One region of the Glutamicibacter sp. AOP12-B1-11 genome, then DNA from elsewhere that is predicted to be linked to it. Evidence: predicted binding sites of a transcription regulator. Region 1 holds the regulator's gene; each other region holds the start of a gene.
What was found. Region 1 encodes LexA, which represses DNA repair genes until DNA is damaged. Its sites were predicted from a motif close to TCGAACANNTGTTCGA; they were not measured.
Positions count from the first base shown of each region.

Region 2: uvrA (excinuclease ABC subunit UvrA) is a predicted target of LexA. The motif match lies at 3,169-3,184, and genes of this name have one in related genera.
Region 3: ACT3UQ_RS10295 (LysM peptidoglycan-binding domain-containing protein) is a predicted target of LexA. The motif match lies at 1,893-1,908, and genes of this name have one in related genera.

Region 1 covers NZ_JBQSYL010000012.1:89,584-96,501, forward strand. Annotated here, with positions in the region: gene priA (bifunctional 1-(5-phosphoribosyl)-5-((5-phosphoribosylamino)methylideneamino)imidazole-4-carboxamide isomerase/phosphoribosylanthranilate isomerase PriA) at 1-484, opposite strand, end outside; gene ACT3UQ_RS09205 (hypothetical protein) at 507-656, opposite strand; gene hisH (imidazole glycerol phosphate synthase subunit HisH) at 660-1,295, opposite strand; gene hisB (imidazoleglycerol-phosphate dehydratase HisB) at 1,296-1,916, opposite strand; gene ACT3UQ_RS09220 (histidinol-phosphate transaminase) at 1,942-3,048, opposite strand; gene ACT3UQ_RS09225 (LysM peptidoglycan-binding domain-containing protein) at 3,123-3,476, opposite strand; gene lexA (transcriptional repressor LexA) at 3,734-4,450, shown strand; gene ACT3UQ_RS09235 (glycoside hydrolase family 76 protein) at 4,513-5,595, opposite strand; gene ACT3UQ_RS09240 (DUF222 domain-containing protein) at 5,684-6,918, opposite strand, start outside.
Region 2 covers NZ_JBQSYL010000004.1:90,494-97,411, reverse strand. Annotated here, with positions in the region: gene ACT3UQ_RS03530 (HAD hydrolase-like protein) at 1-187, opposite strand, end outside; gene uvrA (excinuclease ABC subunit UvrA) at 285-3,155, opposite strand; gene ACT3UQ_RS03520 (SDR family NAD(P)-dependent oxidoreductase) at 3,541-4,371, shown strand; gene ACT3UQ_RS03515 (GntR family transcriptional regulator) at 4,538-4,915, opposite strand; gene ACT3UQ_RS03510 (MBL fold metallo-hydrolase) at 4,998-5,651, shown strand; gene ACT3UQ_RS03505 (GNAT family N-acetyltransferase) at 5,680-6,159, opposite strand; gene ACT3UQ_RS03500 (methyltransferase domain-containing protein) at 6,200-6,918, opposite strand, start outside.
Region 3 covers NZ_JBQSYL010000014.1:85,477-92,394, reverse strand. Annotated here, with positions in the region: gene secA (preprotein translocase subunit SecA) at 1-547, shown strand, start outside; gene ACT3UQ_RS10300 (Rv3235 family protein) at 544-921, opposite strand; gene ACT3UQ_RS10295 (LysM peptidoglycan-binding domain-containing protein) at 1,073-1,732, opposite strand; gene ACT3UQ_RS10290 (hypothetical protein) at 1,924-2,472, shown strand; gene ACT3UQ_RS10285 (hypothetical protein) at 2,564-3,229, shown strand; gene ACT3UQ_RS10280 (AAA family ATPase) at 3,226-4,464, shown strand; gene ACT3UQ_RS10275 (NAD-glutamate dehydrogenase) at 4,585-6,918, shown strand, end outside.

The DNA.
Region 1 (6,918 bases):
CGGCATCTTCCAAGCGTGCCAGCACGTCCCAGAGGTCGCCGCCGTCCTTGGTCCAGCCGTGGCCGGACAGGGTGGTTCCGCGCACGTCCATGCCCACGGCGATCTGCTCGCCGAAGCGTTCGATGACGCGCGCGGTCCAGTCGGGGTTTTCCAATGCTGCGGTCCCCAGGTTCACGCGGGTGGCCCCGAATTCCAGGGCGCGCTCCAGCGAGGCATCGTCGCGGATGCCGCCGGAGAGTTCCACCTTGATGTTCAGTTCGTCGGCGATGCGGCGGACCACCTCGGTGTTATTGCCGCGGTCAAAGGCCGCGTCGAGATCCACCAGATGGAGCCATTCGGCCCCTTCGCGCTGCCAGGACAGGGCCGCCTCCAGCGGGTCGCCGTATCCGGTTTCCGACCCGGCTTCGCCCTGCACCAGGCGAACGGCTTGGCCGCCGGCGATATCTACCGCCGGGAGCAGTTCAAGAATTGGTTGCTCGCTCATAATTTCCTTCTGTCGCTAATGTCTAGAGAGTCTGAACCCAGCCGGCGACAATTGCCGCGGCGGCCAGGGCCCACAATGCGATGATCCACGAGATATGCGCTTTCTGGCTTTTGAGCGAGATCGCGCCGCCGGCGAGGAAGGCACCGAGGGTTAGCAGGATGATGGCCCACATTTCCTAAAGTGTCTCCAACCAGTTGCGCAGCAAGCGGGCCCCGGCGTCGCCGGACTTCTCCGGGTGGAATTGCACGGCGGACAGCGGACCGTTTTCCACGGCCGCGACGAATTCGGTGCCATGGGTGGACCAGGTCACCTGGGGCGGGGTCATCGCCGGTTGGGTGACATCGAACTCCCACTTCTGCACGCCATAGGAATGCACGAAGTAGAACCGCTCGTCCTCGATCCCGGCGAAGAGCCGGCTGTTCTCCGGCGGGCGCACGGTATTCCAACCCATATGCGGAATGACCTCCGCCTGCAGTCGCTCGACCACACCGGGCCACTCGCCGATGCCTTCGGTTTTCACCCCGTGCTCAACACCTTGCTCGAAGAACACCTGATGTCCCACGCAGATGCCCAGCACCGGCTGGCCACCGGCGATGCGGCGGCCGATCCAACGCAGCGCGCCGACCTTGGTCAGCTGCTCCATCACCGAGGCGTAGGCTCCCACGCCGGGAACGACGAGGCCATCGGCGGCCAAGATCGCTTTTGGATCCGCGGTCAGCTCCACCTCGGCGCCGGCGGCTTCCAGCGCGCGCACGGCCGAGCGGACGTTGCCGGATCCGTAATCGAGGACGACGACAGTTTTTTTCGCCACTTAGAGGGCACCCTTCGTGGATGGGATCTTGTCGCCCATGCGGGCGTCCGGCTCGACCGCTTCACGCAGCGCGCGAGCGAAGGATTTGAATTGGGCCTCGACGATGTGGTGCGGATCGCGCCCGGAGAGCACCTCGATATGCGCGCAGATCTGCGCGTGGAAGGTGATGGCCTCGAATACGTGCCGCGTCATCGAACCGGTGAAGTGCCCGCCGATCAGGTGGTATTCCTGGCCTGCGGGTTCCCCGCCGTGCACCAGGTACGGGCGCCCGGAGACGTCAACGACCGAACGGGACAGCGCCTCGTCCAGCGGTGCGTAGGAGGTGCCAAAGCGGCGTATGCCCGCCTTGGTGCCCAGGGCCACGCGCAGCACCTCGCCGATGGTGATGGCCACGTCTTCGACCGTGTGGTGCACGTCGATGTGGGTGTCACCGGTGGCGCGCACGGTCAGGTCGATGAGCGAATGCTTGGACAGGGCGGTGAGCATGTGGTCATAGAACGGCACGCTCGTGCTGATCTCCGAGACCCCGGTTCCGTCCAGGTCCAACTCGACGAAAACTGATGATTCGCTGGTCTCGCGTTCCATCCGGGCGCGACGAGCGCCAATCAATTCGGCAGACATGTCTTCCTTCGCTTGTGTGTGAATTCTACTTCTGTGCACCCAGCAACAAGGCCAGGTGCTCCAGGAAGGCGGTGGTTTCGGCTTCGGTGCCGGCGGTGACGCGCAGCGTTCCCTTGATTCCATTGTCGCGGACAATGATGCCGGCATCCAACAGGCCCTGCCAGATGGCGTGCGGATCTTCCAGTCCGCCGAAGAAAACGAAGTTCGAATCCGAGACAGATGGCTTCAAGCCGAGATCGATCAGCGTGGACACGATGCGGTCGCGCTGGGTCTTGATGTCTTCAACCTGCGCGAGCAGCAGCTCGATGTTCTTCAGCGCCGCGATGGCGGTTGCCTGGGTGACCGCGGAGAGGTGGTAAGGCAGACGCACCAGGCGAATCGCGTCGGTCACCTCGGGGGCCGCCGCGAGATAGCCCACGCGGGCTCCGGCCAGGCCGAAAGCCTTGGACATCGTGCGCGAGACGATCAAGCGCTGGCGCCCTTCGAGCAGGGTAAGCGCCGATCGAGTACCTGCCAGCGAGAATTCTGCGTAGGCTTCATCCACGATCACCATGGCGCCCGTTTCGCTGGCGGCCTCATAGACCGCTTCGATGACGTCTAAGCCCAGTGCGGTTCCGGTCGGGTTATTCGGGGAGCACAGGAATACCACGTTTGGGCGGTGTTCGCGCACCTGCGCGGAGGCGGATTCGGCCGAGAGGGTGAAATCTTCGGCGCGGTTTCCGGCAATGAATTCGGTATCGGTGCCACTGGCGAGCAGCGGGTACATCGAGTAGGTGGGGACGAAACTAAGCAGGCTGCGCCCCGGGCCGCCGAAGGCCTGCAGGATCTGCTGGAGAATTTCGTTGGAGCCGTTTGCGGCCCAGATGTTGTCGGAGGTCAGCCCGTGACCAAGGTAGTCGGCGAGCAGCTCGCGCAATTCGGTAAATTCACGATCCGGGTAACGATTTAGGCTGGCAGCCGCTTTGGCTACTTCCTGAGCGATGGCATCGATAACGGTCGCTGGCAATGGATGGGTGTTCTCGTTGACGTTCAGCTGAATGGGGACGTCAATTTGTGGCGCTCCATATGGGGATAGCCCGCGGAGATTCTCACGCAAGGGCAGCTGACTCAGAAGTTCACTACGGTCATTCACGCATTAATTCTAATGCTGAGGCACTCTCGCCGGTGAATCCACGACAAGAACAGGTAACAATAGTGAGCTGGCACCTAGTTCGAGAGTACCGGGATATCCAAAGTGTCCCCGGCGTACAACACACCGGCATCGATGGAGTTCAATTCCTCAATGTGGCTCATCGCCGCGTTGACTTCGTAGCCCACGGCGTACTCGCTGGCCAGCCCCCATAGGGTGTCACCGGGAATCACGGTGACCTCCACCGTCGCCGGGCCGGTGGGAAGGTCCGTGGACGCTTGGGCGCTGCTGGTGAACATGGTGACCATGAACGCCGCGGCGATCGTGAGCAGGAAGACCGGTATGCCTACCAGTACTGCCCAACCGCGACGATTGATGCGGATCCTCATTGGTGTCTTGCTCTGCTGTGGGTGAAGTGCCAGAGTTGCCACGACTTTTTCTCCTCAACGATTACGGGTGATGCGAACCAATATTCGAATACAACCTTCGAACACCTGTTCGATACTAGTACATCTTTTCTAACAGAGCCAGATCGAACTTGTCCAGATGTTTTCGAACAAATCTTTGAAAGAAGCCCTGCGATCAACTAAGATTTCGAAGTAGTCGATCAATGAATACATCACAACATTGGGCACCGACAGTTTGTAGCTTCGAACTGAGGACCGAATGCAAGGGAAGGCAAAAATACATGTCAGCATCACAGCGCACTCCCCGGTCGAACGCCCGTTCGCTGACGATACGTCAGAAAAAGATCCTCGAAACCATCCAGCGTGCGATCGGCAAGAATGGCTACCCGCCGTCGATGCGTGAGATTGGCGACTCGGTCGGGCTCAAAAGCCTTTCGAGCGTGACTCACCAACTCGGTCAGCTCGAAAAGCTTGGGTACATTCGTCGCGACCCGCGGCGTCCACGAGCGATGGAGATTCTGCTTCCGCTGCAGCTTGCAGAGGACGGCGAGGGAAGCAGCGAGCCGCTGAGCGCGCCGGAACCCGCTGAGGACACGAAGGTCATTGAGCTGAGCTCCTCGGCAGACACCACAATGGTTCCCTTGGTCGGACGCATCGCCGCCGGTGGACCAATTTTGGCGGAGCAAACCGTCGAAGACGTCTTTTCCCTACCCCGCCAGCTGGTTGGCCACGGCGAGCTGTTCATGCTCAAGGTATCGGGCGATTCGATGGTGGATGCGGCTATTTGCGATGGCGACTGGGTGGTCGTCCGTCGCCAGCAGACCGCGGAGAACGGCGATATTGTGGCCGCATTGCTTGACGAGGAAGCCACGGTGAAGACCTTCCGTCAGCGTGACGGCCACACCTGGTTGTTGCCACAGAATTCGCGTTATGAGCCGATTCTCGGCGACGCGGCCACGGTGATGGGACGCGTCGTGTCGGTGATGCGCTCGCTGTAGCAGGCAAGTTTATTCCAACGAGCCATTCGGCCTCACCCCTTGTCGGTGAGACCGGATGGCTTTTATTTTGCGCTGAGGTGGCTCGGCGGCAGGCTCACGCGCCCGGCCGCCTGGAGGATCGTCCAGCGTTGGGTGGCCGCCGAAAGCTGCGTCTCGACCCGGTCCGCGATCTGGCTCGCCGTGTCGCGGACCAATCGCGCGGCGGTGCGGCGGGTCTCAGCGGGCAGGCGTGCGTCGTTCGCGGCGAGCGCCAGGTAGCGGCAGAGGATTCCAGTGAACAGATTGCCGTCGCCGCCGGATTCCAGGCGCAGGCCCTGTGCCGCAGTGGCGAGCTGGTCGTTGATCGCCTGAATCAGCGAGACTGCTTGTGCCAGATGCTCAGCGGTCCCGGTGGCCAGCAATGCGCCGAGCACGGTGCCCTGATTGTAGGTGTAGATCGCTTCCTCGGTGCGCGGGCCGCCGGCGGTCAGGCGGATGCCGTCGAGGTAGAGCCCGGAGGATGTGCTGTAGAGCTCGCGACGCAGCCAGTCCAGCAGCCCGGTGGCGGTGCTCAAGTCCGCGATGCGTGCGAAATACAGGGCCGCCGGGGCGTTGGTGGGCGTGTTCTTGAAGTCGCGTTTGCGCGACCAGTAGAGCCCGCCGCCGAGCTTCTCGTCTTGGCCGCGCACCAGCTGTCGAGCCAGTGCACGCATGGCTAGGGTGGCGAGCAGCGCCGGGCGGGCGGTGAGCTGCTGGCTCAGCCCATTGAGCCGTTGGCTGGCAAGCAGCAACCAGGCCATGTCGTCGTAGAAGTAATTCGGGAAGCGGCCGAAATTGCGCAGCAGGATGCCGCGCAGCAGCTGGTTGGCCCGCCGCCAGTGCCTCTGGGCCGCGCACCGGTGACCGGAGTGCAGCTCGCGGAAAGCCGCGTCGAGGATCGCGTCGAGATAGTGCGCCTGCCACCAGTAGTGCCATTCGGACCAGGGGCGCGGGCGTTTGCCAGGCGCTGGCGCGGTAGGCGTCGCATGCAGCGAGCCGATCCAGGTGCCGGGCAGGCCCATGAGCCGATGGCCGAATCTGGCGTGCAGGTCCTCGCCTGCCACCGCGGCCAGGGCCTCCCAGTGCTCGGGGTCGTGGTTGCCTGGCTGATGCTGCGCTTCATTCACGAGTCGGCTCCCACTGCTTAATTCTCCGGTTGTGTGCACCAGCGTAGCCGCTTCGCCCGCCGGCATCGAGCACATCGAGCGGGCGGGATCAGGCCGCGAGCACTTCGGCGGCCGAGAACCAGTAGGTGTTGCGTCGCGGTTGTTGATCGGGGTCCAAGAATTTGGGCAGCAGCACCGCCGGAGGTTTGCCCTCGGCCACCACGAGGCTGAAAAGCCCGGCATGGCGCGCGTGGTGATGCATGGGACAGAGCAGAACGCCACGATCCACGCGGGTCTGTCCGCCCTCCTCCCATGGATCGACGTGGTCCGCCTCGCAGCGGCTGGCCGGCATCCGGCAGCCCGGGTAGAGGCAACCGCGGTCGCGGGCGGCCAGGGCGCGTTTCATATGCGGCGGAAAGAGCCGTTTGGATCGGCCGATATCCAGCGGTTGGCCTTTGCCGTCCAGCACCGCCGGGTAGATTCCGGCATTGCACATGAGCGTTCGGGCCGACGCCGCGGTCAGCGGCAGGCCATTTTCGGTGCTGGCGAAGCTGGCGGCGCCAGCGAGCATTTTCTCGTAGTTCAGGTGCACGATCACCTGCGGGGCGATCAGCCCGGCGCCCGGATTTTTGCCGCCAACGCGATTGGCACGCAGCACCGCGAGCAATCCGGTCAGGTGGCGCAGGGCCGGGCTCAGATCTTCGAAGGGCTGCTCGGGCGGCGGGGCGAGGTTGCTGGGTGGTTTCGGTGGTTCGGCTTCCGTCGCTTCGGCAGCCGGGGTGCGGGCCCAACCGGGCATGCTCGGCGCATCGTCCCATTCCTTGGGGGTGGGTGGCATTGGCGCAACCGGGGTTCCGGGCTCGACCGATGCGGCGGGCTCGTCCGACGGGGCGGGCTCGTCCGATGGGGCGGGCTCGTCCGATGGGGCGGGCTCGTCCGATGGGGCGGGCTCGTCCGATGCGGCGGGCTCGGCGTGGTTGGGATAGCTGGCGTGGACGAGCTCGTTGAGCTGCTCGCGGTTGCCGGCGATGGTGTTGGGGTTGTCGATCTTGGCGCGGAGCGACTCGATGAGTTCGGCATCGTGCGGGAAGACCTTGAGCTGGTAGATGACCAGTCCGCCTTTTGTGCCACGAGGGAAGAGTCCTGCCTCGGCGAACAGCGCCTCGGGCGGGCGCTGGGCCTGGAGCTGCTCGGTGATGAGGCCGGACAGGTGCTTCGCAGCGCTGGCCGGTTCCTGGGCGATGAGCTTAACCGCCTGCGCTTCGAGCTGGGCGCGGGCCTGCGGGCCGGGCAGGTCCGCTTCGGCGTTGCGGATGGCCCGGGCGGCGCCGATCGCCGGGCGCG
Region 2 (6,918 bases), on a different contig from region 1:
CGTCGGTGACACCGTCCAGGGTGCGCAGACCGATTTGCAGCGGTGGACCCACCAACGCCTCGACGGCTTCCTCTCCGGGATCGGTGACATCATGCGCCACGAGGGCATGACGAATTCCGGAAGTAATGGAACCTGCGGGGTCCACGAGAGTCCCGTCCAGATCAAAGAGCACGCTTGTTACCGACATATTCACTTAGACATCATCCCATGAAGCGGACTCACGTTAGGAATCCATAACTGAAAACGCATATTCAGCGGGTCCGCCTCGCTCGGGATTTGAGGTTCTAGAGAATTTCGGCCAGGTACTTTCCGGTGTGCGATTCGTCGACCTTCGCCACGGATTCCGGGCTTCCGGTGGCCAAAATCGTTCCGCCGCCCGAGCCGCCTTCCGGCCCCAGATCGATCACCCAGTCGGCCGACTTGATGACGTCCAAGTTGTGCTCGATGGTCAACACGGTGTTTCCCTTGTCCACCAGTCCTTGCAGAACCAGCAGCAGCTTGCGGATGTCTTCGAAGTGCAGACCGGTGGTCGGTTCGTCGAGCACGTAGATGGAGCGGCCGTTTGAACGCTTCTGCAATTCCGCGGCGAGCTTCACACGCTGCGCCTCGCCGCCGGAAAGCGTGGTGGCCGGCTGCCCCAGGCGCACATAGCCCAGTCCCACATCGACCAGGGTCCTCAGGTGGCGGGCGATCGGGGTGAACGCGGCGAAGAACTCGGCGCCCTCGGAGATCGGCATATTCAGCACGTCCGAGATGTTCTTGCCCTTGTAGAGCACCTGCAGGGTTTCGCGGTTGTAGCGCGCGCCCTGGCAGACCTCGCACGGCACATATACGTCCGGCAGGAAGTTCATTTCGATCTTCAGCGTGCCGTCACCCGAGCAGGACTCGCAGCGCCCGCCCTTGACGTTGAATGAGAAGCGGCCCGGCTGGTAGCCGCGCAGCTTCGCCTCATTGGTCTCCGCAAAGAGCTTGCGGATATTGTCGAAAACTCCGGTGTAGGTGGCCGGGTTCGACCGCGGGGTCCGCCCGATCGGCGACTGGTCCACGTGCACGACCTTGTCCAGGTGCTCGAGGCCCAGCACCCGGGTGTGGCGGCCGGGAACCTGCTTGGCGCCGTTGAGCTTATTGGCCAGCACCTTGTACAGGATGTCGTTGACCAGCGTCGACTTGCCCGAACCTGAGACACCGGTAATGGCGGTCAGCACGCCCAGCGGGAACTCCACGGTGACGTCCCGCAGGTTGTTTTCCTTCGCGCCCACCAGCTTGAGCATGCGCTTCTTGTCGGCCTTGCGGCGCTTTTTCGGCAGCTCGATCTGCTTGCGCCCGGAGAGGTAGTCTCCGGTCAGCGAGCGGGTGTTCTCCTTCAGCCCCTCCAGCGAGCCGGAATGGACCACCTCACCGCCGTGCTCCCCTGCGCCCGGACCGATGTCCACAATCCAATCCGCCTCGGCGATGGTGTCCTCATCGTGTTCGACGACGATCAGCGTATTGCCCAGCGAACGCAGATGCAGCAGGGTTTCGATCAGCCGGCGGTTGTCGCGCTGATGCAGGCCGATGGAGGGCTCGTCCAGCACGTAGAGCACTCCGACCAGCCCGGAGCCGATCTGCGTGGCCAGGCGGATGCGCTGCGCCTCGCCACCGGACAGGGTGCCCGCGGCGCGTTCCAGGGTCAGGTATTCCAGGCCCACGTCCAGCAGGAACTTCATGCGCGCGCCAATTTCCTTCAGCACCTGGGTGGCGATCTGCGCCTCGCGGTCGCTGAGCTCCAAGGTGGTGAGGAATTCGGCCGCCGCGCGCAGATCCATGGCCGCCACCGCGGCGATCGACTTGCCGCCGATCAGCACCGACAGCGAGGCCGGGTTCAGGCGTGCGCCGCCGCAGGTAGGGCACGGAATCTGGCGCATGTACTGCTCGTAGCGATCGCGTGCGTGATCCGATTCGGTTTCCTCATGCTTGCGGTGCACATAGGAGATGACGCCTTCGAACCCGGTGGAGTACTTGCGCTCCCGGCCGAAACGGTTCTTGTACTGCACGACGACCTTGTGGTCTTTGCCGTTCAGGATCGCCTGGCGCGCCGGTGCCGGCAGGTCCTTCCAGGCGGTGTCCATGCTGAAGCCCAGCTCCTTGCCGAGCCCCTCGATCAACCGGTTCCAGTATTCGGTGGTCGCCTTGCCCAAGGACCACGGCGCGATGGCCCCGTCGGCCAGTTTGACCTCGGCATCCGGGACGATCAGGTGCTCATCGACTTCGAGCTTGGTGCCGATGCCGCTGCAGGCCGAACAGGCGCCGAAGGGGTTATTGAAGGAGAAGGTCCGGGGTTCGATCTCATCGATGGCCAGCGGGTGCTCGTTCGGGCAGGCGAGGTTCTCGGAGAACGCGCGGACGCGCTTCGGGTCGTCCTCTTCCAGATCCACGAAGTCCACCAGCACGCGGCCCTCGGCCAGGTTCAGTGCGGTTTCCACCGAGTCGGTCAGCCGCTGGTGCACCGTGTCGTTAATGGCGAGGCGGTCAACGACCACCTCGATGGTGTGCTTGACCTGCTTGGCCAGCTTGGGCGGCTCGGTCAGCTGAATGGTCTTGCCGTCGACCCGGGCACGGGAGAATCCCTTGGAGGAGAGTTCGGCGAACAGGTCAACGAACTCGCCCTTGCGGGCGCGCACCACCGGGGCCAGCACCTGGAAGCGGGTCTTCTCCGGCATCTCCAGCAGCTGGTCGACGATCTGCTGCGGCGACTGCTTCGAAATGGGTTCCCCGCATTCGGGGCAGTGCGGGCGTCCTACGCGGGCCCAGAGCAGGCGCATGTAGTCATACACCTCGGTGATGGTGCCCACGGTGGACCGCGGGTTGCGGCTCGTGGACTTCTGGTCGATCGACACGGCCGGGGAAAGCCCTTCGATGAAGTCCACATCCGGCTTGTCGACCTGGCCCAGGAACATGCGCGCATAGGCGGACAGGGATTCGACATAGCGGCGCTGCCCCTCGGCGAAAATCGTGTCGAAGGCCAGCGATGACTTGCCGGAGCCGGACAAGCCGGTAAAGACGATCATCGCGTCGCGCGGAAGATCCACGTCTACGTTCTTCAGGTTGTGCTCGCGCGCACCCTTGACGATCAGACGGGACAAATCCAGTTTTTTGCTTTCTGCAGTAATAGCCACGAAGTAATACTAATCGAAAACTACTTCGAATAAACGTGGTGCTTGGCACAAATGCGCGTTACTTTCGCGCAGGGCGATATCCCGGGCATTTCCTTGCCTGAAGATTTGCTGGTCGGCGGCCGTTTGGGGCCTCAAACGGATCGAGCAGGAGAAACCAGACGATTAGGCACCAGCGTCGGCAGCGTTCATCCTCTTGGCATGTCCCCACAAAACTGCCCCGACGAGCCATGTGGCCGGCACCTCCCGGCGAAGCGCTCCAGCCCGGCCACGGAACCCTTGGCCTTCAACTAAATACGGCCACCGGCGTCCGCTGGGATGACTTGCCAGTTCGCTCGGATAATGGGAGGCTGAGCTCCCGCGCCGGCATTGAGGAAATGTATCCACCATGAGCAAAACCATTATCATCACCGGCGGCAGCGACGGCATCGGTGCGGCCGCCGCGCGCACGCTGGTTGGCCGTGGCCATCGCGTCGTCATCGTCGGGCGCTCGGAGGGCAAAACCAAAAGCATCGCCGCAGAGCTGTCTGTGCCTTACTATGTCGCGGATTTCGCGGAGCTGAACCAAGTCAGAAAGCTGGCAGATGATCTGCTGAAGGCATACCCGGAAATCAACGTGCTCGCGAATAACGCAGGCGGGATCATGGGTAAGCGAACCCAAACCGTTGATGGGCATGAAACCACTTTCCAGGTCAACCACCTTGCTCCGTTCCTGCTCACCAGCTTGCTCATGCCAGCGCTGTTTGCCGGCAAGGCAACGATTATCCAGACAGCCAGTGCGGCCGCTCGGATCTTCGGGCGGATGGATATCGAAGACCTGCAGAATACCGTGGGCTACGCCCCGCAGAAAGCCTATGGCAACGCGAAACTCGCTAACATCCTCTTCACTCAGGAATTGCAGCACCGGTTCGGACCACGAGGCGTCACTGCCGTTGCTTTCCATCCGGGTATCGTCGCCAGCAGCTTTGCCAGCGAAACTACGCATTTCATGCGGCGCATTTACCACGGGCCACTCAAACGACTATTTACGGTCACTCCCGAAAAAGGGTCAGATCAGCTTGTTTGGCTCGCGGAAGGGACTCCTGGAACGACTTTCCTGCCGGGTTCCTACTATGAATCCCGCAGGATAGCGACAAGGGTAAGTGCCGAAATGCACAACCCGAAGTTCGCAGAACAACTCTGGAAGAAGTCGGCTTCACTGCTCCGAACCGCCAACTGACAGGATTTGCCCGAGTTATCTGAGCGTGGCGCAGAATCTGCCGATGGTTCTGGTGCAGTGCGGTTTGGGCCCAACTTGCATGAACCAACCTCTAGGGACACTCAAATCGCGTTTCGGGTTAGCTCGCCTCGCACAGCCCGGTGCCCCATGGCCCGAAGGCCACTAATTAACGGGGCAGCGAGCTGAAAGCGGCGCGCAGGTATCTGACCGCGGTTTCTTCGTCCACCGACCAGGTCTGGGCAACGCGTGCCAGATCGGCTGCGGCATCGCTGACTTCTTGCTGGGCACGATCCTCGGCCGCTTGCACGATGGTTCCGTGCCGCCCGCGGGTCACGACCGCGCCCTGAGCTTCCAGCTCCTTATAGACCTTAGCCACCGTGTTCACCGCAAGATCCAGGTCACCGGCGAGCGCCCGCACCGAGGGAAGCTTGGTTCCGGGTGCCAAATCTCCACCCGCAATACGTGCCAGGATTTGCTCTCGTACCTGCTGGTACGGTGCGACAGCCGATTTCGAGTCGATACGGATGAAATCCAGATTGGCCATGGGCGCTCCATTCGGTGCAATGCTTTAGTTGATTCACTGAGCCTATCGCGTTCAAGCCAGTCGCCACCGTAGGGTAATGGGTATGAGTGAACTTCTATTAGCCGACGTCACGATTCGGTCGGTGAGCGTCTCGGAAATGAACAACAACGTTTACTTGGTCACCGAACGGGCCAGTGGCAAACAACTACTGATCGATGCGGCCGACGAAACTCCTGCGATTCTTGAACTCGTGGCCAGCGCCGCCAAGGATGGCCCCGAACCAGAGGTCGTTGGCATCGCCACGACCCATGAGCATTGGGACCACGTGCGGGCCCTGGCCGAGGTCGTCGAACGCTTCGCCGTTCCAACGTATGCAGGCGCCGAAGATATCAACGGTATCGCCAAGGAGTCCGGCGTGAAGATCAGCCACGGGCTGACCCATGGTGATCGAGTTTCCGTTGGCAAGGTGGAACTTGAGGCCATCCACCTTCGCGGGCACACCGCGGGCTCGATCGCATATGCATTGCAGGACTCCTCGGGACAGCAGGTCATCTTCAGCGGAGACAGCCTTTTCCCCGGGGGTGTAGGCAATACCTGGGAGGACCCGGAGCGCTTCGAGTCGTTGCTCAACGACGTATCCGAACGTATCTTCGAAAAGTTCCCGGATGATACCGTCGTCCTGCCCGGTCATGGTGGCTCCACCACCGTGGGCACCGAGCGCCCGCACCTCGGTGAATGGCGACAGCGCGGCTGGTAATCCATCATTTGCAGCATTGCCCATCAGGCTATGGCCCGGTGGGCAATTCTTGCAGGTAGAGCAGCATCCGCCATTCACTGCCCGGTTCGTGGTTCACAAACCCGCGGTCCTCATAAAAGCGACGAGCCTGCGCATCGTCTTCATCCACGTTGATGTGCATTTCGCTGCCCCCGCGCGCGGCCAGCTGGCGCAGGACATGATCAAGGATGGCGCCGCCGATGCCTTCGCCGCGCAGTGGAGGGCGCACATACAGCTCATCAAGCACCGCGAGCGGTCCGTCGGAATAGATGGTTGGCCGCAGGGTCACGATGGCGTGGCCCGACGGCTCAGGTGCAGGACCGGCGAGCACCGCATAACAGTGTGGGCCAGCGAGCATGCCCCGCAACCGCCTGGCTAGTATCTGCTCCGTGGGGCAGGGAGAACCGAACTCCGCATTAAAGTCAGCCTGCAGCTTTGCCAGCTGCGCGCAGTGTTCCGCCGTGGCTACGTAGGTGCGCCGCTTTTCCATGCGGCCATTGTCCTCCATGTCCAGCGCCGGCACCAGTGATTCAGCCCTGCTTGCGTGCCACCATAAAGATGCGCCGGAAGGGAAAGTTCGTCAGCTTGGCACCGTCCGGTGCCGTGAACGACGGGTAATGCTCGGCGACGGCAGCGGAATAGTCCGCTTCGAAATCCAGGTATTCGTCCTCGGGCAATGTGGCCTTGATGGGCAGCAAAGCGGTGCCTCGCACCCAGTCAAGGATCGGGCTCTCCCCCACCATCACCTGGTGGTACGTCGTCTCCCACACATTTGCCTGGAACCCTGCCTCGAGCAATAGCCGCTGGTACTCTTGTGGTTCGCCCACCACGTCTTCGTGCCGCAGCACGCCACCGAGCCTGCCCGCCCACTTCGCCCCGTCGGCCACCTGACGCATCACCGCATGGGAGGCAGCGCCGAAGTTTCCCGGCATCTGGATTGCGACGTAGGCGCCGGCCTTCAAATCACCCAACCAGTTTTTGAGCAGTTCGCGGTGTTCGGGGAGCCACTGCAGCATGGCGTTGGAAAAGAGCAGGTCGATCTCGGGTCCCGGGTGCCAGTGGCGTGCATCGAGCAGGTCGAAGCCCAGATTCGGCAGCCGCACCGCGCCGTTGGCTTGGGCGATCATCTCCGGCGAGGAATCCAATCCGGTCACCTGCGCCTGCGGCCAGGTTTCGGCCAGCAGACTCGTCTTGTCTCCCGGCCCGCAGCCCAGGTCAACGATCTGCCTAGGGGTGATTTCGCCTAGCT
Region 3 (6,918 bases), on a different contig from region 1:
GACAAACCTCAAGCAGCTTTACCCGATCGGCCTCACTGTCGATGAAGTGGTCGAGGAGGTGCACGGCGTTGGGCATCTAACTCCACAGTTCCTTGAAACCGAGATCCTCTCGGACGCTAAGTACCAGTATGAACTGCGCGAAAAGGCCATCGGCTCCGAGGTCTTGCGAGATCTCGAACGCCGCGTCGTGCTTTCCACGATCGGTCGCAAGTGGCAAGAGCACCTGTACGAGATGGACTATCTCAAGGAAGGCATCGGTCTGCGTGCCATGGCTCAGCGCGATCCGTTGGTTGAATACCAGCGCGAGGGATACACCATGTTCCAGACCATGATGGAATCCATCCGTGAAGAAAGCATCGGAACACTCTTCAACCTCGACGTGCCAGCCGGATCGGAAACGAGTCAGGAATCCTCCGGTGCAGTGGGCGAACCGGCCGTTCCGAAGAACTTGCAGTTCACCGGGCCTGACGAGGACGGCGAAGCCAGTACCCAGGCCAAGCAAGCTTCGAACCCGGCCAAAAAGAACAAGAAAAGTAAGCGCCGCTAAAGCATTTCCACACTGGTGATTTGCCATCGTCCGTGCCATGGCTCAATTCTGAGAGCTACGGCGCGGACGCGGTGTTTAAAGGCCACGATGACCGAGCATTCGTAGGCACCGGATATCGTAGGCCACAAATGCAGCGAACGTACCTCGCCGTGGCTGGTGCCCGGCATCGGCTGGACGGTGTAGCCACCGGTTTGCAGAATTGCCTGCGAACGAAGCTTTTTTACGCATTCGGGGTCCATGACAAAAGCCAATTGGCTCACCGAACGATATCCAGCGATGATCTCGAAGACCGCTCGGGACACCGCATGAGAGAGTTCGACGACGGTCTTGCGCTCGGATGGTGCAATCGCCGGTCGATGAAATATGCGATCCATGGCCAACGAAATTTGCTGTGGCGATCTGTTGGCGTTGGGCTGGCGATGTTCTGCGGTGAAGCGTATCGGTGTGTTTGGGCAGCTGCCTGCCCTGCTATTTCTTGTCCGGTTGGCAAGCAGCTCTGACTCGATGCTCACGGTGTTTTCCTCCCTAGTCGGTTTTGGGCAACTGCAGTTCGATACCAAGCCGCAGCAGATTTGGGTCCTCCCCGATCACCTGGCGGTTCAACTCATATATTTGCGGCCAAAGCTCGGCAATCTCGGCAGGCGATCCGTGTCTGTTGAGCAAGTCGTTGGCGATGCTCCATAAGGTTTGCCCAGATGCGACGACTACATGATCCGGTTGCGCAGAGGCACTTTTTCGGTCATTCCCGGATCCCAGAAGTCGGTTCATAGGAATGCTCAGTGAGCCAGGAAACCAGCCCGGTGTTGGGATTTCGGTATTTGGCTGTGCTGAGGCAGTTTCTGGGCTGTGTGGCAAAGATGCCAGCTCCCCGGTTTGGTGGTGCGAGATATCCGGGTGAGGAGTCGTCGCGCCGTTGGCAATGCCGGTTCCGGACAGTGCCAACGTTGTTCCTAAGATCGGGCCCACTGCACGGTGAGCCAAGCTTGGGGCCAACCGGATCAACAATTCCAAGAAGCCGCCATGCCCGTGGCGTGCCGCGTTAATTGCCGCGCGCAGGAGAGCATAAAAAATCAGGTACGCACCAAAGAGGACTCCGGTGCCAAGCAGAAATAACACCAGCAAGTTCTGCGACATGTCGCCAGCTGGATCGAAGTGGGGCCGTGAACGTACGGCCCATTCGGCCAAGGCCAACAGGATGACCAACGTTGCACCAGTCAGCAGACCGACCATGAAAGTCTTCCTTAAGCGGAACATCCATCTCGCCTCTTTTTATGTAATTTGATGCAGTTTGCTGTAGTTAGATATAGATGATGACACTTTAATTGATTTTATGGAAGAGGGTTTCCCGAAAAACTCTTCTCTCGTACAGTGGGCGCATGCGATGGGATTCCCTTTTTGAAGATCTTGAGGCGCAGGCCGAGGCCCAACAGGCGGCACAGTTCCGCGAAGAGGTAGCGGAAAGTATTCGTATCGAACGAGCTACAGAGCAAATGCATGAGCGCTTGCTTCGGCTTCAAGGATCGGCAATTACCCTGAAGCTGGCCGGCGAATACGAAATAAACGCAAGGCTTGGCCCCATCGGTAGAGAATATTTCTGCCTTGAAAATGAAGGAAAGCGTTGGCTGGTGAAGAATTTGGCGCTGCGTTCACTGGAAATGAATCAGATCGGTTCTAACCTCACAGGGCGCTTGTCGCCAGTAAAGTTCTCCACTGTGGTTCGCGGCGTGCTGCGTGATCGCCAACGAACCTTGGCATATGACATCAACGGCAAGCCAGTAGCCGAAGGAACCTTGTCGCAGGTAGGTAAAGACTTTCTCATCATTGCGCTTCATCCCAGAGACGATTACGCGCGTGATCGCAGTATCACCGGCTATCAGCTCCTGCCGCTAGATACGGTCGGCTGGGTTCAAGTCGTCGATGTCTAATAATCCACAGGCCCCGGAATAGGTCTTCACACCAACGGAAACTTGTCGTAGGCTCTCGAAACAAGTAGCTAGCGCGGGCAAAGGACAGAGCATGAGCGGCGAACAGAACACCGGCACGACCCGTTCTGCTAGTGCACCGCGAGTAAAGCGACCGACGTGGAAGGACCCGAGGTTGGCCCTGGGCGCGGTCCTGGTCGTGGCTTCAGTGGTTGGCACGGTTTATCTCGTGCGCGAACTGAACCACACCACAGAGGTTTATGTAGCCGGAGCAAACATCACTCTGGGAGAAGAACTCTCGACGCAAAATCTTCGAACTGAGAATGTGAAACTCGGGGAATCCGGTGTTCAATACCTCGAAGCGAATCCGGAGCTCATTACCAACGCCCGCGCCAATACCTTCATTGGAGCCGGTGAGTTCATCCCGAACGACTCCATTACGCACAACGAATTGGGTTCCCGCCGGCCAATCAATATTGATCTGCCAGCGGATCTTACGCCGGCGATTACCCCGGGTAGTTTCGTCGATGTATGGATTGCCCAACGTGAAAAGGGCGGTTCGGCGTACGGAGTTCCAGAACAGTTGGCAAGCATGGTGGAAGTCTCTGCACGGGTTGCCCGCGCAGGGGGACTCGTGAATCAAAACGGTACCAATCTGGAGCTGCTCGTCGAACCCGACCATCTCGAGCCATTGCTTCAAGCCTTGGCTAACGAATCGAGAATTATCGTGATCTACAATCCAGCCGGTACCCAGCAATGAGTATCTCGGTGGTGGTCTTGGGAAATGGTGAACACGTTGTCCGCCAAATCGAAGGGTATCGCGGCGAGTTGATGGTCACTCGCGTATGTGAAGATATTGCGGAGGCCGTTGCGGCCTGTGCGGTGGGCGCAACAGACGTGCTGTTGGTGTCCGGTTGGGAGCTGCTGCCGCCACTGGAACAGATCGACGCGGTGACTTCGCAACAAACGGTGCTGGTACTGCTGGACGAAAAACCTCGAAACGGTGGCACCACCCAAGGAATGCTCGAAGTAATTGAGAGCGTTCCAATGCTGGAGCTAGAACTACTCGTGGTGCAGGCGCTTCGTGAATTGACGCATCCCGATGAGCTAGACGAAGCACAGGTCACCGAGACCTCCGCGCAAGCGACATTGTCGACCGGAAAAATTGTCTGCTTTTGGGGCGCGGCGGGTGCACCGGGCCGAAGCACGGTGGCGCTGAACTACGCTGTGGAAGCCGCGCTCTCAGGAAAAACGGTGGTGATACTGGACGCCGATACTTTTGCCGCGTCCATTTCCATACAGCTGGGTCTGCTCGATGAATCCGCATCTATCGCGCAGCTTTGTCGTGTGATTGACTCGGGATCACGCGAACCTGCAAGGTTGGATGCAACTTGCTTGAGCGTCGAAGTTGGTACTGCGATACTCAAAGTAGCCACCGGTCTGCCGCGGTCAAGCAGGTGGCCGGAGGTGAGAGCGTCTGCGCTACGTCGTGCGACAAGTGTCTTGCGTGAACACAATGATTTGGTGGTGCTTGATGTCGCATCGCAGGTGGAAATGGACGAACAACTGAGCTTTGACACCCAAGCGCCTCAGCGCAACGCGGTCACCGTGGAGATGCTTCGCTGTTCGGATGAAGTATTTATGGTTGTCGCCGCAGATAGCGTAGGGATCCCGCGCGCCCTTCGAGCGATCGATGAATTGGAAGATCAAGTCCCCGGAGTGAGTCTGCAGATTGTTTTCAATAAACTCGGTGCTGCGAATACCGGGCATAGCCCCAAACGGCGTCTCCTGGAAACCTGGGATCGGTTCGGGCCCAATCATTGCATCGCTGGATACCTGCCCCAAGACGTGGTGAGCTGCAATGCGGCGCTACTAGCCGGATCGCCCTTGGCTGAAATCGCCCCTAAGAGTACATTGCGTACTGAAATACGGGGTTTGCTGGGCATTAAATCCACGGAAAAGAGACGGAAGCGACTGAGTCGTCGAATCGGCTGAAACCTTGAACTTTGGTACTCGAAAACACGGTAGTGTGGTTTCTATCGGAGATCCGCAAAGACGCGGATTAATTAGAACTTCGTTCTTGGAGGCGTTCACTTGAACTCGTCGGAATCCAGCATGTCAGAATCATTTATGGATGCGACACTCACCTCGCAGTTGGTGAGCGAGTACTATGGCCAAATCGCTAGAGAAGATGTCGCGGCGTTTACGCCCGACGAGCTCGAGGCGCGAGTAGCCGCACACTTGGAAATCGGATATGGCCGCGACGTTGATACGGCCAATGTATCTATTACCCGCAACAATGGTGTTTCGGTGGTACATATCGTCACCGACGATATGCCGTTCTTGGTTGATTCGGTCACCGCGGAACTGGTCCGGCTTTCAGCCCCAATTCAGCTCGTCGTGCACCCGACTTTCGTGGTCTCCCGCGATCGAGACACCGGACTGATCAAAAAGCTGTCGCACACGGGGTTGCAGCACGTTGCCAGTGGCGATACGGCTGCCTTGTCGGATCTCAGCACGCTGACCTCGCTCGACACCCATACCAAGGTTGAATCCTGGATTTCGGTAGAAGTCGCACGCGACCTCTCCGACGATGAAGCAGTGACGATCGTTGAAAATTTGCTGAAGGTCCTTGCCGACGTGCGGGTTGCCGTGCAGGACTGGCCCGCAATGCTGGATCGGGCAAAGAGCATTGCCCAGACGCTGCCGCAGACCGCCAATGCAGGCGAGATTGCCGATCTCGACCAAGCGGTAGAGCTGCTGAACTGGATGTCGGACGGTCGTTTCACCTTCTTGGGCTACCGCGACTACTATCTGACCACGGAGCACGGGGAAGACGTACTCGTTGCCCGTGAAGGAAGCGGTCTAGGGCTCATGCGATCCCTGGAGGACCAGGGCCCACAGCACCTGACCAAGCGTGGCCGCGCGACGGCCCGCGACAAGCGCGCATTGATCATCACCAAAGCGAACTCGCGTTCCACCGTGCACCGCGGAGTCTACCTGGACTATGTGGGGGTTAAGAGCTTCGATGCCAGCGGCGACGTCAATGGTGAGCGCCGCTTCATTGGGTTGTTTGCTACCAAGGTGTACACCTCGAGTGTGAAAACCGTACCGGTGGTGCGTGAAAAAATCGAAGCGGTCCTGAAAAGTACCGGATTCGCCCGAGACTCGCACTCCGGCAAGGACATCGTCACGATCCTAGAGTCCTACCCGCGCGATGAAATGTTCCAGATCTCCGTAGACGACCTGACCGAAATTGCATTAGGCATTCTGCGTCTGCAAGAGCGTCGCCGCACCTCGGTCTTCCTGCGCACTGACTCCTACGGGCGCTTTGTGACCGCAATGGTGTATCTGCCACGCGACAGGTTCTCCACCGATGTGCGACAGCGTATCGAAAAAGAGCTGGATTCCAGCTTCAATCCGGTGTCTACCGAATATGAAGCGCAGCTCGGAGCCGGCGCCTTGGTCCGGCTGTTCTATCGACTTCGCCTTCAGCACCATGGGCTGACCCCGGTGGTGGATCGCAAGGCGTTGGAGAATCGAATCGCCAAGGCCGTTCGCTCCTGGAACGACGCCATTACCGACACCGCACGGAATAGTCTCGAACCGGGCGAAGCCAACCACCTGGCCAATTCGTGGGCCGGCGCATTCCCCGCAGCGTACAAGGTGCAATTTGAGATTGAAGATGCACTGGCCGACATCGATCTGCTGGAGGAGCTTGATGCTCCGGATCAGCAAGGACCAGTCGTTTCCTTCTACGATGCTGCCAATGACGAAGATTCCGCTGTCACCAAGCGAATGAAAATCTTTGTAGACCGGCCGTTGCTGCTTTCAGGGATCCTGCCCGTACTGCAGGATTTGGGCCTTGATGTGGTTGATGAGCGCCCGTATGAGCTGAACCCCGAAGGCATCGGCGCGCGGTACATCTATGACATGGGGCTGAAGGTTGATCCAGAAATCGACTTCGCCACCATCGAAGCCAAACTTGCCGACGCCTACTCTGCCGTGGTTCGCAACGCCGCCGAATCGGACAAGCTCAATGCGCTGGTGCTGCGTGAAGGGTTAAGCTGGCAGGAAGTCGCCATGCTTCGTGCCTACGCGCACTACCTTTTGCAGCTTGGCATTTCGAATTCCACCGGATTCATCGCATCGACCCTGGTCAACAATGCGGCAGTGACACACGGTATCGTCGATTTGTTCCATGCCACCTTCGATCCTTCGCTCTCTGCTGCGGCTTCAACTTCGGCACGGGATCAGGCTCTGGCACAGATCGACGAAGCACTTGAAAATGTGCCTACCTTAGACGCGGACACGCTGCTTCGCCGTTTCGTAAAGGTCATAGAGGCAACCAAGCGGACGAACTACTACACCGAACGTCTCGCGCTGGCCTTCAAGCTCGCACCCGAAGAGATTGACTTTGCCCCATTCCCACGGCCAAGGCATGAAATG